One region of the Micromonospora sp. NPDC048909 genome, then DNA from elsewhere that is predicted to be linked to it. Evidence: riboswitches for the same ligand, from Rfam matches in the RefSeq annotation. Region 1 holds a riboswitch; the other holds the start of a gene.
The links. A riboswitch is a leader RNA that binds a small molecule or an ion and turns the genes downstream of it on or off. The one in region 1 is predicted to bind S-adenosylmethionine.
Positions count from the first base shown of each region.

Region 2: linked by a shared signal. The riboswitch ahead of AB0C04_RS22115 (ABC transporter substrate-binding protein) and the one ahead of thrC (threonine synthase) in region 1 are both predicted to bind S-adenosylmethionine.

Region 1 is NZ_JBEZFU010000006.1:271,061-276,337, reverse strand. Features, by position in the region: gene AB0C04_RS18910 (GNAT family N-acetyltransferase) at 1-816, opposite strand, end outside; gene thrC (threonine synthase) at 1,138-2,424, opposite strand; SAM riboswitch class I at 2,436-2,571, opposite strand; gene AB0C04_RS18900 (DMT family transporter) at 2,752-3,723, opposite strand; gene AB0C04_RS18895 (metalloregulator ArsR/SmtB family transcription factor) at 3,815-4,132, shown strand; gene AB0C04_RS18890 (DUF4232 domain-containing protein) at 4,300-4,956, shown strand; gene AB0C04_RS18885 (ABC transporter permease subunit) at 4,951-5,277, opposite strand, start outside.
Region 2 is NZ_JBEZFU010000008.1:138,265-143,541, reverse strand. Features, by position in the region: gene AB0C04_RS22135 (glycogen debranching N-terminal domain-containing protein) at 1-468, shown strand, start outside; gene AB0C04_RS22130 (nuclear transport factor 2 family protein) at 481-897, opposite strand; gene AB0C04_RS22125 (ChaB family protein) at 1,058-1,465, opposite strand; gene AB0C04_RS22120 (PPC domain-containing DNA-binding protein) at 1,621-2,064, opposite strand; SAM riboswitch class IV at 2,265-2,377, shown strand; gene AB0C04_RS22115 (ABC transporter substrate-binding protein) at 2,642-3,508, shown strand; gene AB0C04_RS22110 (amino acid ABC transporter permease) at 3,548-4,327, shown strand; gene AB0C04_RS22105 (amino acid ABC transporter ATP-binding protein) at 4,324-5,076, shown strand; gene AB0C04_RS22100 (sugar phosphate isomerase/epimerase) at 5,088-5,277, opposite strand, start outside.

The DNA of each region.
Region 1 (5,277 bases):
GATCTGCTGGAACGCGTGCCAGTCGGCGGAGGCGCCGAGGTCGAGCAGGGTCCAGGCGACCAGTTTGCCGGACTCGTCGTGCTGCGCCGCGACGTGGTACTGCCGCCGTCCGCGTGCCGCCAGCGCCCGCTCGGTGCCCCGGATCCGCTCGGCGTCGACCTGCTCGGCCTCCCATTCCAGGTCGCCGAGGGGCGCGTCGATCGACAGCCGGCCGTCGAGGTAGGCGATGTCGGCGACGTACTCCTCGGGGACGAGGCCGTGCCAGCGGACCGTGCGGTAGCCGGCGGCGTGCGCCCGGGCGTCGGCGAGCAGCACGTCCAGCGCGCCCTGGTCGACCCGCGTGGGGTCGAGCCGGCGGCGGATCTCGACGAGCGCCGGCTGTGCCCCCAGCGCGGCGGCGAACGCGGCGCCGGCCGCCGAACGGGCCGGCCCACCGGGCAGCTCCATGACCGCCATCCCGATGACCCGCTTGCGGCTTTGCTCGCGCAGCAGCCGCAGGCAGTGCTCGTGCAGCGCCCGGCCGACTCCCCGCCGCCGGTGCTCCGGATGGACCACCAGCTCGACGGTGGCGTTCTCGGTGTTGTCCAGCTGCGGCAGGTCCAGCGCCAGGTAGCCGGCGGGCACGCCGTCCAGCCGGGCCAGCGCCCAGAGCGTGACGGTGCCCGGCATCGGGTGGGTCAGCATGGCCTCGAAGCGCTGGCGACAGAACGGCGGGAAGTCGGGCAGGTCGGCGTCGTTCGCCGCCGCCCCGACCCGGTAGGCCTCGTCGATCGCGGCCGGGTCGGCGGCGTCGAACGGCGCGATCGTGATGCTCATGCCGGAAGGGTGCGCCCTGGGAACGCGATCGGGCCAGCGAATTTTCGCTGGCCCGATCGGACGTTGGTCGGGAGGGACACTCGCACAACGCCTCCGGCGTTGGGTCGCAAGAACTTCAAAAGTCTTCGGCGAAATGCCCTCCCGCACGGAGCATCTTGCGCCGTCCGGTTCCTGCCGTCAAGTCCTTAGCGGCGGGTTTTCCGCACCCAGAGCGAAAAGCCGGTTACCCGGCGGATCGGCCTGATCCCCCGTCCGGGCGATCCGCCGCCTCCTCCGCCCGGACGATCCGCTCGATCCTGGATCTCCCCGACCAGCGGCGGGTCAGCCGAGCAGGCCGGCGTCGCGGGCGGCGCGCAGGGACGGGCGGATCCGATGGGTGGGGCCGACCTCGCCGGCGACCGCGTCGATGGTCTTCAGTCCCTCACCGGTGTTGAAGACCACGGTCTCCGCGGCCGGGTCGAGCTTGCCCGACTCGACCAGCTTGCGGAGCACCGCCACGGTGACCCCACCGGCGGTCTCCGCGAAGACGCCGGTGGTGCGAGCCAGCAGGCGGATGCCGGCGCGGATCTCGTCGTCGTCGACGTACTCCATCCAGCCCCCGGTACGGCGCACCGCCTCCAGCGCGTAGAGGCCGGCCGCCGGGTCGCCGATGTTCAGCGACTTGGCGATGCCGGTCGGCTTGACCGGGACGATCGTGTCGGTGTCGGCGTGCAGCGCGGTGGCGATCGGATTGCAGCCGGCCGACTGGGCGCCGAAGACCTTCCAGCCGCCGGCCGGCGCCTCGACCAGCCCGACCTCGACCAGCTCCGAGAACGCCTTGTCAATCTTGGTGAGCAGCTCGCCGCTGGCCATCGGGATGACCACCTGGGCGGGGATGCGCCAGCCGAGCTGCTCGGCCACCTCGTAGCCCAGGGTCTTGGAGCCCTCGGCGTAGTAGGGGCGCACGTTGACGTTGACGAACGCGGTGTCCTCGAACTCGTCGGTCTCCACCAGCTCGCCGCAGAGCCGGTTCACGTCGTCGTAGGAGCCGTCGATGGCGACCAGCTCGCCGCCGTAGACGGCGGTCGTGACCACCTTGCCCTGCTCCAGGTCGCTGGGGATGAAGACCACCGAGGGCACCCCGGCGCGGGCCGCGTGCGCGGCCACCGAGTTGGCCAGGTTGCCCGTGGAGGCACAGGCGTACCGGGTGAAGCCGAGCGCCCGGGCGGCGGTGAGCGCCACCGAGACGACCCGGTCCTTGAACGAGTGGGTGGGGTTGGCGCTGTCGTCCTTCACCCAGAGCGGGGCGGTGATGCCCAGCTCGGCGGCGAGGTGCGGGGCGGCGACCAGCGGGGTGAGCCCGGGGTTCAGGGTGACCCGGGTGGCCGGATCCTGACCGGCGGGCAGCAGCGCCGCGTAGCGCCAGATGTTGTCCGGGCCGGCCTCGATCTGCTCGCGGGTGACGGTGGCCAGCGCGGTGGCGTCGTAGTCGACCTCCAGCGGCCCGAAACACTCGTAACAGGCGTGCTGGGCGGCGAGCGGGTAGCGGGCCTCACAGGCCCGACAGACCAGGGCGCGGGCGGGGCTGGCGGTGGTGTCGATACCGGGGGCGGCGAGCGTCGACGTCATGTCGAAGATTCCTCTCATCTTTCCCCGCATCGCACGGTGCGGCGGGGACGGAATTGGCACCTGCCCCGCGGGTCGCTCAGCGATGAGCGCGCGGGGTGGTTGCCGGGGCGTCTTCGGGCCGTATCCCTCAGCCCCTCTGGATGAGGTATGCAGTTGTGCGATCGAGTCTACGGCCGGGCCGCCGGCCGTCCAGCCCGTCGTCCCACGGTGTGAGCCGCCGTCACACCCGGTGGGCGCCGGGCTGACCGTTCTCCACCACGAACTTCGCGAGCGTCGACTCTGCCGCGTTCTGCCGGCCGACCGTGTCCACCATCCGCAGCCGGCGGTCTAGCGCGCGACCATCGCCACCGGGTCGACCACCGCGACGGGGTCCGAGACCGCCGCCGGCCGGTCGGCGGGCGGTGTGGCCCGTACCCGGGCCCGGGTGACCAGGTTGGCCGCGACCAGGGACGCGATGGTCAGCGCCGCGCCGGCCAGCTCGAACGGGCCGGGTCGGTAGCCGCGGGCGATCTGCACCACGAACGTGGTCACCGGCACGAGGTTCATGAAGAGCGCGGCGTTCGCAGAGCCGAGCCGCTGCACGCCGGTGTTCCAGGCCAGCACCGCGATCACCGCGGCCACGATCACGGCGTACGCCAACTGCGGCGCGACCGCGACGAGGTCCGCGCCGGTCGGCGCGTGCTGCCACCCGGCGAGGTCGGCGACGGCGCTCGCGGCGAGCATGAAGAGCGTGCCGGCGAGCGCGGTCAGCGTGGTGTAGCGCAGCGGTGACCACGCGCCGAACCGGCCGGCCCCGTGCGTGTAGATCGCCCAACCGACGACCGCGCCGATCATCATGAGACCGCCGAGACCGAACTGACCGAGCCCGGCGAGGCTGCCGCGGGTGATCACCAGGCCGACACCGAGGAGCGCGACCAGGGAGAGGGCCAGCAGGGCGGGCCGTGGGCGTACGCCGTCGCGGACCCAGCGGACCAGCTGGGTGACCAGCGGCGTGGTGGCCACGAAGAGGGAGATCTGCTGCGGCGCGGCGTGCTCCAACGCCAGGTTGGTGAGCAGGTTGAAGCCGGCGAAGCCGACCACGCCGAGCACCGCCACCTCGACACCCCGGCCGCCGGAGCGCAGCCCGGCCACGCCCTCGCGGAGCAGCAGCAGGGCGAGCAGGATCACGGCGGCGAAGAGGTAGCGGGCGGTGGTCAGGTTGAGCGGGTCGACCCGGGTCAGCGCGCTGGCCAGGACGGGGAACATCACTCCCCAGCTCAGCACGGCGAGCAGCGGGAAGGCGGCGGCGCGAGAGCGCATGCTCAGCTCCTATGTTCGAGTATCTTCGAACCAACGATCCCGACCCTAGGAGCTTGTTCGAATATTGTCGAACAAGGGTTACACTGCTCACATGGAGCTGCACGAACCCGAGTTGCGCGAGGTGCCGGTCACCGCGGTGCTGGGGGCGCTCGCCGACGACGTACGCCTACAGATCGTGCGGGCGCTCGCCGAGGGCGGCGAGCAGGCCTGCGGCAGCTTCGAGTTCGGCGTCTCCAAGGCCACCCGCAGCCATCACCTGAAGGTGCTGCGCGAGGCCGGCCTGACCCGCACCCGGGCCGCCGGCACCAGCCGCTACGTCCGCCTGCGCCGCGACGAACTGGACCGCCTCTACCCCGGCCTGCTCGACGCCGTCCTCACCCGCGGCGTCGCACCCGACGAGCGGGCCTGAACCGGTCCGCCGCAGGCCGCAACCCGTGCCGGCGGTTGGCCCGCGAGTCCTGTCGACCTGCCCCATATCTGGGCCGGTCCATATCTGGGGCAGTTCGACAGCGTGCGACCGGACCACCGGCCGCACCCGGACGGATACCGGCCGGCTGATCTTGGGAGGATGCAGCGGTGAGACCCCGACCGGCACACCTTCGTCTCCTGCTCGCTGGCCTGCCGCTCGTCGGGGCCGTGCTGCTCGGCGCCTGCATGCCGGGGAGCGGACCGGCCAGCCGGGCCGCGGAGACCTCGCCCGCGCCGACGCCCGATGCGGCCGGCCGGTGCCCGGAGTCGGGCGTCCTGATCACCTCCACCGGGTCGGACGCCGCGATGGGCCTGCGGGCGCTCGGCCTGGATCTGACGAACTGCGGCAGCACGCCCTACCTGCTCAAGGGCTATCCGGTGCTGCGTGTGCTGGACGAGCAGCGGGCAGCGATCCCGCTCCGGACGGTCGCCGGCGCCCGGGAGATCACCACCGGCTTCGACGCGCCACCCGGGCAGCTGACCCTCAACCCGGGTGAGCGGGCCCACGCCACCGTGCTCTGGCGCAACACCGTCACCGACTCGACGGTCGACGCCAGCGACGGCGAGTACCTGGAGGTCGCGCCCGCCGCCGGCCAGCCCGCCCAGTCCGTCGACCCAGACGGCCCGATCGACCTGGGCAACACCGGCCGGATCGGGGTCAGCGCCTGGAAGGCCGCCGAGCCGACCACACCGGCGCAGCCACCGGCCCCGACCGCGCCGAGCGGAGCGCCCTCGATCGCCGCGACGCCGGACAGCCGGCTATGAGGTCACGTCCTTGCGGGTGAAGCGCCAGTAGGCCAACGCCCAGAACAGGGTCGCGTAGCTCACCGCCGAAATGGTGCCGCGGACCACGTCGTCGGTCTGCACCGGCGTGGAGAGCAGGCCCAGCCAGGCGGTGCTGAAATGGGTGGGCAGGAAGGCGCGCACCGCGCCGAGCGCGGTGATCTGGTCCAGGATGCTGGAGAGGATCCAGAGCAGCACCGCACCGCCGACCGCGCCGAGCGCGGCGTCCGTGGTGACCGAGAGCAGGAACGCCAGGCCGGCCACGACCAGCAGGACGATCGCCAGGTAGCCGAGCACGGCCAG
Region 2 (5,277 bases), on a different contig from region 1:
ATGTTCTCCGGTTGGGGGGTGCGCACCCTCTCCACCGGCGACCACGGCTACAACCCGATCGGATACCACCTCGGCACGGTCTGGCCGCACGACAACTCCCTCATCGCCGCCGGCCTCGCCCGCTACGGCCACCACGACGACGCGGTCCGGATCGTCACCGCCATGTTGGAGGCGTCCGCCTACTCCGAGCACCGGCTGCCCGAGGCCCTCTCCGGCTACGACCGGGCGTTCGGCCGGCAACCCGTCCCCTACCCCACCGCCTGCAACCCGCAGGCCTGGGCCAGTGGCGCGCCACTGCTCTTCCTGCGTACGTTGCTCGGGCTCGACGCCGTCGACGGCCGGCTGGTCCTCGACCCGCACATACCGGAATCGCTCGGCTGGATCCGGCTGACCGGGAGCCCGGCCTTCGGCCGCCGATGGGACCTGGACGCCGACGGCAGCCGATCCTCCGTCCGGGAGGCCGGCTGAGCACCGCGTTCGTCAGCTGGCCGGCGGGATCTTCCAGAGCTCGTTGAAGGCCAGACTGTCGAAGAAGGCCGTCCCGTCGACCACCTTGCCGTCGCGGAAGGTCAGGAACCAGGCGTAGGTGTTCTCGTACGTCGAGCCGGTCACGGTGACGCCCGCGCCGTCGAAGACGGCGATGACGGTGTTCGCGTCGGCGTCCTCGTAGATCGCCCGGAGGGCCACCGGCCGGTACTGGCCGTTCGCGTCGAACCGCGCGTTGAACGGCCGCATCGCCTGGGTGAGGAACTCGTCGGCGCTCTGGTAGGTGCCCGCCACCACCGAGTTGCCGACCACTTCCCACCGCATGTCGTTGGCGAAGATGTCGCTGATCGCGCCGGTGCCGGCGGACCAGTCCGCGAAGGCTCGGGTGACGATGTCCCGGTTCGTCGTCATGGCGCCCACCTCTCCGCGGGTTGCGACCATGGCGATCGCACCGCCCCGCCCCCGTGTCGTCCGGTGCCTCACCGCCACCATATCGGCGGCGCCGGCCGCCCGAGGCCGGGTCAGCGCAGCGGGGTGGGCCGCCCGGCCAGGACCGGCGGTCCGGCCGGGGTCACCGTCGTCGCCGGGCCCGTGCGGTGGCGCGGGCGTTCGCCTTCTCGATCGCCTGCACGAGATCGCCCTTCGCCAACTCCTCCGGCTGCGCGACACCGACCCGCCGCGCCACCTCGTCGAGGTGCTCCTTGCTCGCGTTGGCGTCCACCCCCTGCGCCGTCTCCCGGGGGCGGGACCGGGACGCGGGACCGCCCAACGCGGCCTGCGGATCAGACGGCCCGGGACGCTCCTTCGGCTCCCAGTGGTCGCCGACCTTCTCGTGGGTGTGCTTCAACGAGGCGTACGCGGTCCGGTGGGCCCGCTCGCCGTCGCCGTAGGTCTCCTCGGCCGACTCGAGCGTCTTCTTGTAGGTCCGCACCGCCTTGTCGTCGGAGCGGGCGACGGTCGACGGCACGTCGTCACGCATCTCTTCGGCCTGCTCGTGCTTGTCCGGCACGGCGTACCTCCTCGGGCGGCGTCGTCCCGGGACGGGTACCCCGCCACCGTCGGGGTACGCCAGCGGATCCCGTCGGGCCACCCGCTCCGTCCGGGGGCGCGCCGGTTACGACGACCGGCCCCGGCTCACCGCTCGGCGGTTCCGCTCAGCAGCGCCAGACCGGTCGCCGGGTCGACCCGTTTGGCGAGCCGCGCGCCGACCTCGGTGATCACCACCTCCAGGGTCGGCCAGACCTCGCCGCGCAGCAGGTGACCGCCGACCGTGCTGCCGTCGCGCCGGCCGAGCACCGCGTGCACGTGCAGGGTGGGCCGCCCCCGGTCGTCGGCGATGTCGCCCAGGATGCTGAGCACCTCCACCTGCCCGGTGACCGGAATCGGCTGGTACTCGCGCCGGTCCCGGTCGAAGTAGCCCAGCTCGGCGCCCTGGAAGCCGCCGACCGCCGTCACCGTGGCGGCCCGGATGTTGCGGTCCACGGCGACCTGGTTGATCACCGCCACCGGGTCCTCGCCCTTGTCGAGCACGACCACGACCACCCGCCGGCCGTCCTCGGGCAGCTCCACGTCCCGCATCGCACCCACCCGACCTCTGCCTCCGCGCCGCCGCAGCCCGGCGGTGCGTCCACCATCCGGTGATGGTGTCACCGCCGCCCGCGCCGGGTGGGTGATTCGCCCGGCTTCGGACGCGCGGCCTCACCCGGCCCGGCCGGCCCGGGTGAGCGTGGTCATAACGGGTGGACGATGCCCCGTACCGCCCTGCTAGCCTCGGCGCAGGTCATGAGCGCCAGCGTCAAGCCCCGGCTCGCTGGCCGGCAACCCTCCTCCGCGGTGGGGTGCCCCGGGTGAAGACCAGGCATCGGAGCAACCTCCGGTGCAAGCGTGGCCTGGTTCCCAGGTCAACCCGACCCAGGAGAACCATGATGATTCGCACCAGCACTCCTCCGGTCGCCGCGTCGGTCCCGTCGCCCGCGCCGGTGGCCCTGACCCGGCGCCGCCACGTCGACATGATGTGGGTCTGCAGCGCCGCGTGTCGCCCCTCGCGCTGACGCGCCCGCCCCCGCTCCCCTGATCGATCCCGCGGTTCGCCCACCGGGCGCACCGTCGGCGGCGCACGCCCGTGCCCCGCCGCTGACACCATTCGGAGACACCTGTGCGATCTCTTCCTGCCCTGACCCGGGTGGCCGCCCTCGGCGTGGCCGCACTCCTCGGCACCGCCGCCCTCACCGCCTGCGGCGACGACGCCTCGTCCAGCGCGGCGGACAACCCGTACGAGCTGCTCCAGCCCGGCGTGTTGCGGGCCGGCACGCTCACCGACGCGCCGCCGAACGTGTACCTGAAGGACGGTAAGTTCACCGGTTTCGACAACGACCTGCTCAGCGCGGTCGCCGCGAAGATCGACCTGAAGGTGGAGTTCGTCGGTACCGACTTCTCCGCGCTGCTCGCCCAGGTCAACAACCACAAGTTCGACGTCGGCAGCTCCTCGATCACGATCACCGAGGCGCGCAAGAAGACCGTCGACTTCGGTAACGGCTACGACTTCGGCTACTTCGGACTCGACGTTCCGGCCGGTTCCCCGATCACCAGCTTCGACCAGCTCAGCGGCAAGCGGGTCGTGGTGGTACAGGGCACCGTGCAGGACGACTACGCCACCGGCAAGCAGCTCAACCCGGTGCGGGTGCCGGACTACAACGGCGCGATCAACCAGCTCAAGGCCGGTACCGCCGACGCCTGGATCGCCCCGGCCGAGATCGGTGAGAAGTCCGCCGCGGACAGCGGCGGCAAGATCTCCGTGGCCGCCAAGCAGCTCAGCCCGGCGCCGACCGCGTACGCGGTGGCGAAGGGGAACGACAAGCTGCGCGAGGCGCTGAACAAGGCCCTCGACGAGGTGATCGCCGACGGCACCTGGAGCCGGTTGCAGGCCCAGTACTACCCGGGCCGGCCGGTGCCGGCGGACTTCAAGCCGGGCAGCGGCACCGTGGCGGTTCCGGCGGCGCCGTCGGCGTCGGCCGCCTCCTGACGGTACGAGACGACGAGCGGGGCGGTAGGAGAGGCGACTATGGATCCGTTGCGCACCCTGTGGGAGACCTTCTTCGACTGGGACTCGATGCGCGAGGCGCTGCCCGAGATGCTGACCGTCGGGTTGCCCAACACGCTGATCCTGGCGGCCTCCGCCGCCCTGCTCGGCTCGGTGCTGGGCATGCTGCTGGCGATCGCCGGCATCTCCCGCACCCGCTGGCAGCGTTGGCCGGCCCGGGTCTACACCGACGTGTTCCGGGGACTGCCGGCCGCCGCGACGATCCTGCTGATCGGCGTCGGGCTGGCGCCGCTCGGCATGCAGGTCTGGGGCCCGAACCCCTACCCGCTGGGCATCCTGGCGCTCTCCCTGATCGCGGCCGCCTACATCGGAGAGATCTTCCGATCGGGCATCCAGTCGGTGGAGGCGGCCCAGCTGGAGGGCGCGCGGGCGCTCGGCTTCTCCTGGACCGAGTCGATGCGGATGGTGATCATCCCCCAGGGCGTACGACGCGTCCTGCCGGCCTGGGTCAACCAGCTCATCGCGCTGATCAAGGACTCCAGCCTGGTGTACTTCCTCGGCCTGGTGGCCAGCGAGCGGGAGCTGTTCCGGATCGGCCAGGACTACGCCGCCACCACCGGCAACGAGTCCGCGCTGCTGCTGGCGGGGCTCTTCTACCTGGCGTTGACCGTGCCGCTGACGCACGTGGTCAACGCGATCGACCGGCGGCTACGACACGGCCGCCCCGGTGCCCCACCGACCGACGACACCTCCGACGTGGACCTGACGCTGCCCGGCGCGGCGGGAGGGAGCCAGCGATGAGCACCGACACCACGAGCACCAGCACCTCGGTCAGCCTGGGTGTGCGCGACGTGCACCTCGCCTTCGGGGCGAACCAGGTGCTCCGCGGGGTCGACCTGGATGTGCCGCGCGGCACGACCGCCTGCGTGATCGGCCCGTCCGGGTCGGGCAAGTCCACCCTGCTGCGGACCATCAACCGGCTGATCGAGCCGGACCGCGGCGACGTGCTGCTGGACGGACGCAGCGTGCTGTCCGACGACCCGGACGCGCTGCGGCAGCGGGTCGGCATGGTCTTCCAGCAGTTCAACCTCTTCCCGCACATGAGCGTGCTGCGCAACGTCACCCTGGCGCTGCGCCGGATCAAGCGGCTGGGCGAGGAGGAGGCGGTGGCGGTGGCCCGGGCCCAGCTGGACCTCGTCGGGCTGGCCGGCAAGGCGGACGCCCGGCCGGCGCACCTCTCCGGCGGCCAGCAGCAGCGGGTGGCGATCGCCCGGGCGCTGGCGTTGCAGCCGCAGGTGATGCTCTTCGACGAGGCGACCAGCGCGCTCGACCCCGAGCTGGTGAAGGGGGTGCTCGGGGTGATGGCGGACCTCGCCGCCGGCGGCATGACCATGGTGGTGGTCACCCACGAGATGGGCTTCGCCCGCGAGGTCGCCGACACGGTGGCCTTCATGGACCGTGGGGTGGTGCTGGAGGCCGGGCCGCCGGCCGCGATCTTCGAGGAGGCCGAACACCCGCGGCTGCGCCGCTTCCTCGACCAGGTGCTCTGAGCCCGGGCCGGTCAGTCGGCCAGCACGTGCGCGACGTAGCGGCGGGCCAGGGTGGCGACGACGGCCTCGGGGTCGGCCGCCCACACCTCGGCGTTGAAGATCTCCACCTCGACGTCCCCCTGGTAGCCGGCCTGCTCGACGGCCCGGCGCAGCAGCGGGAAGTCGATGTGCCCGTCACCCATCATGCCCCGGGAGAGCAGG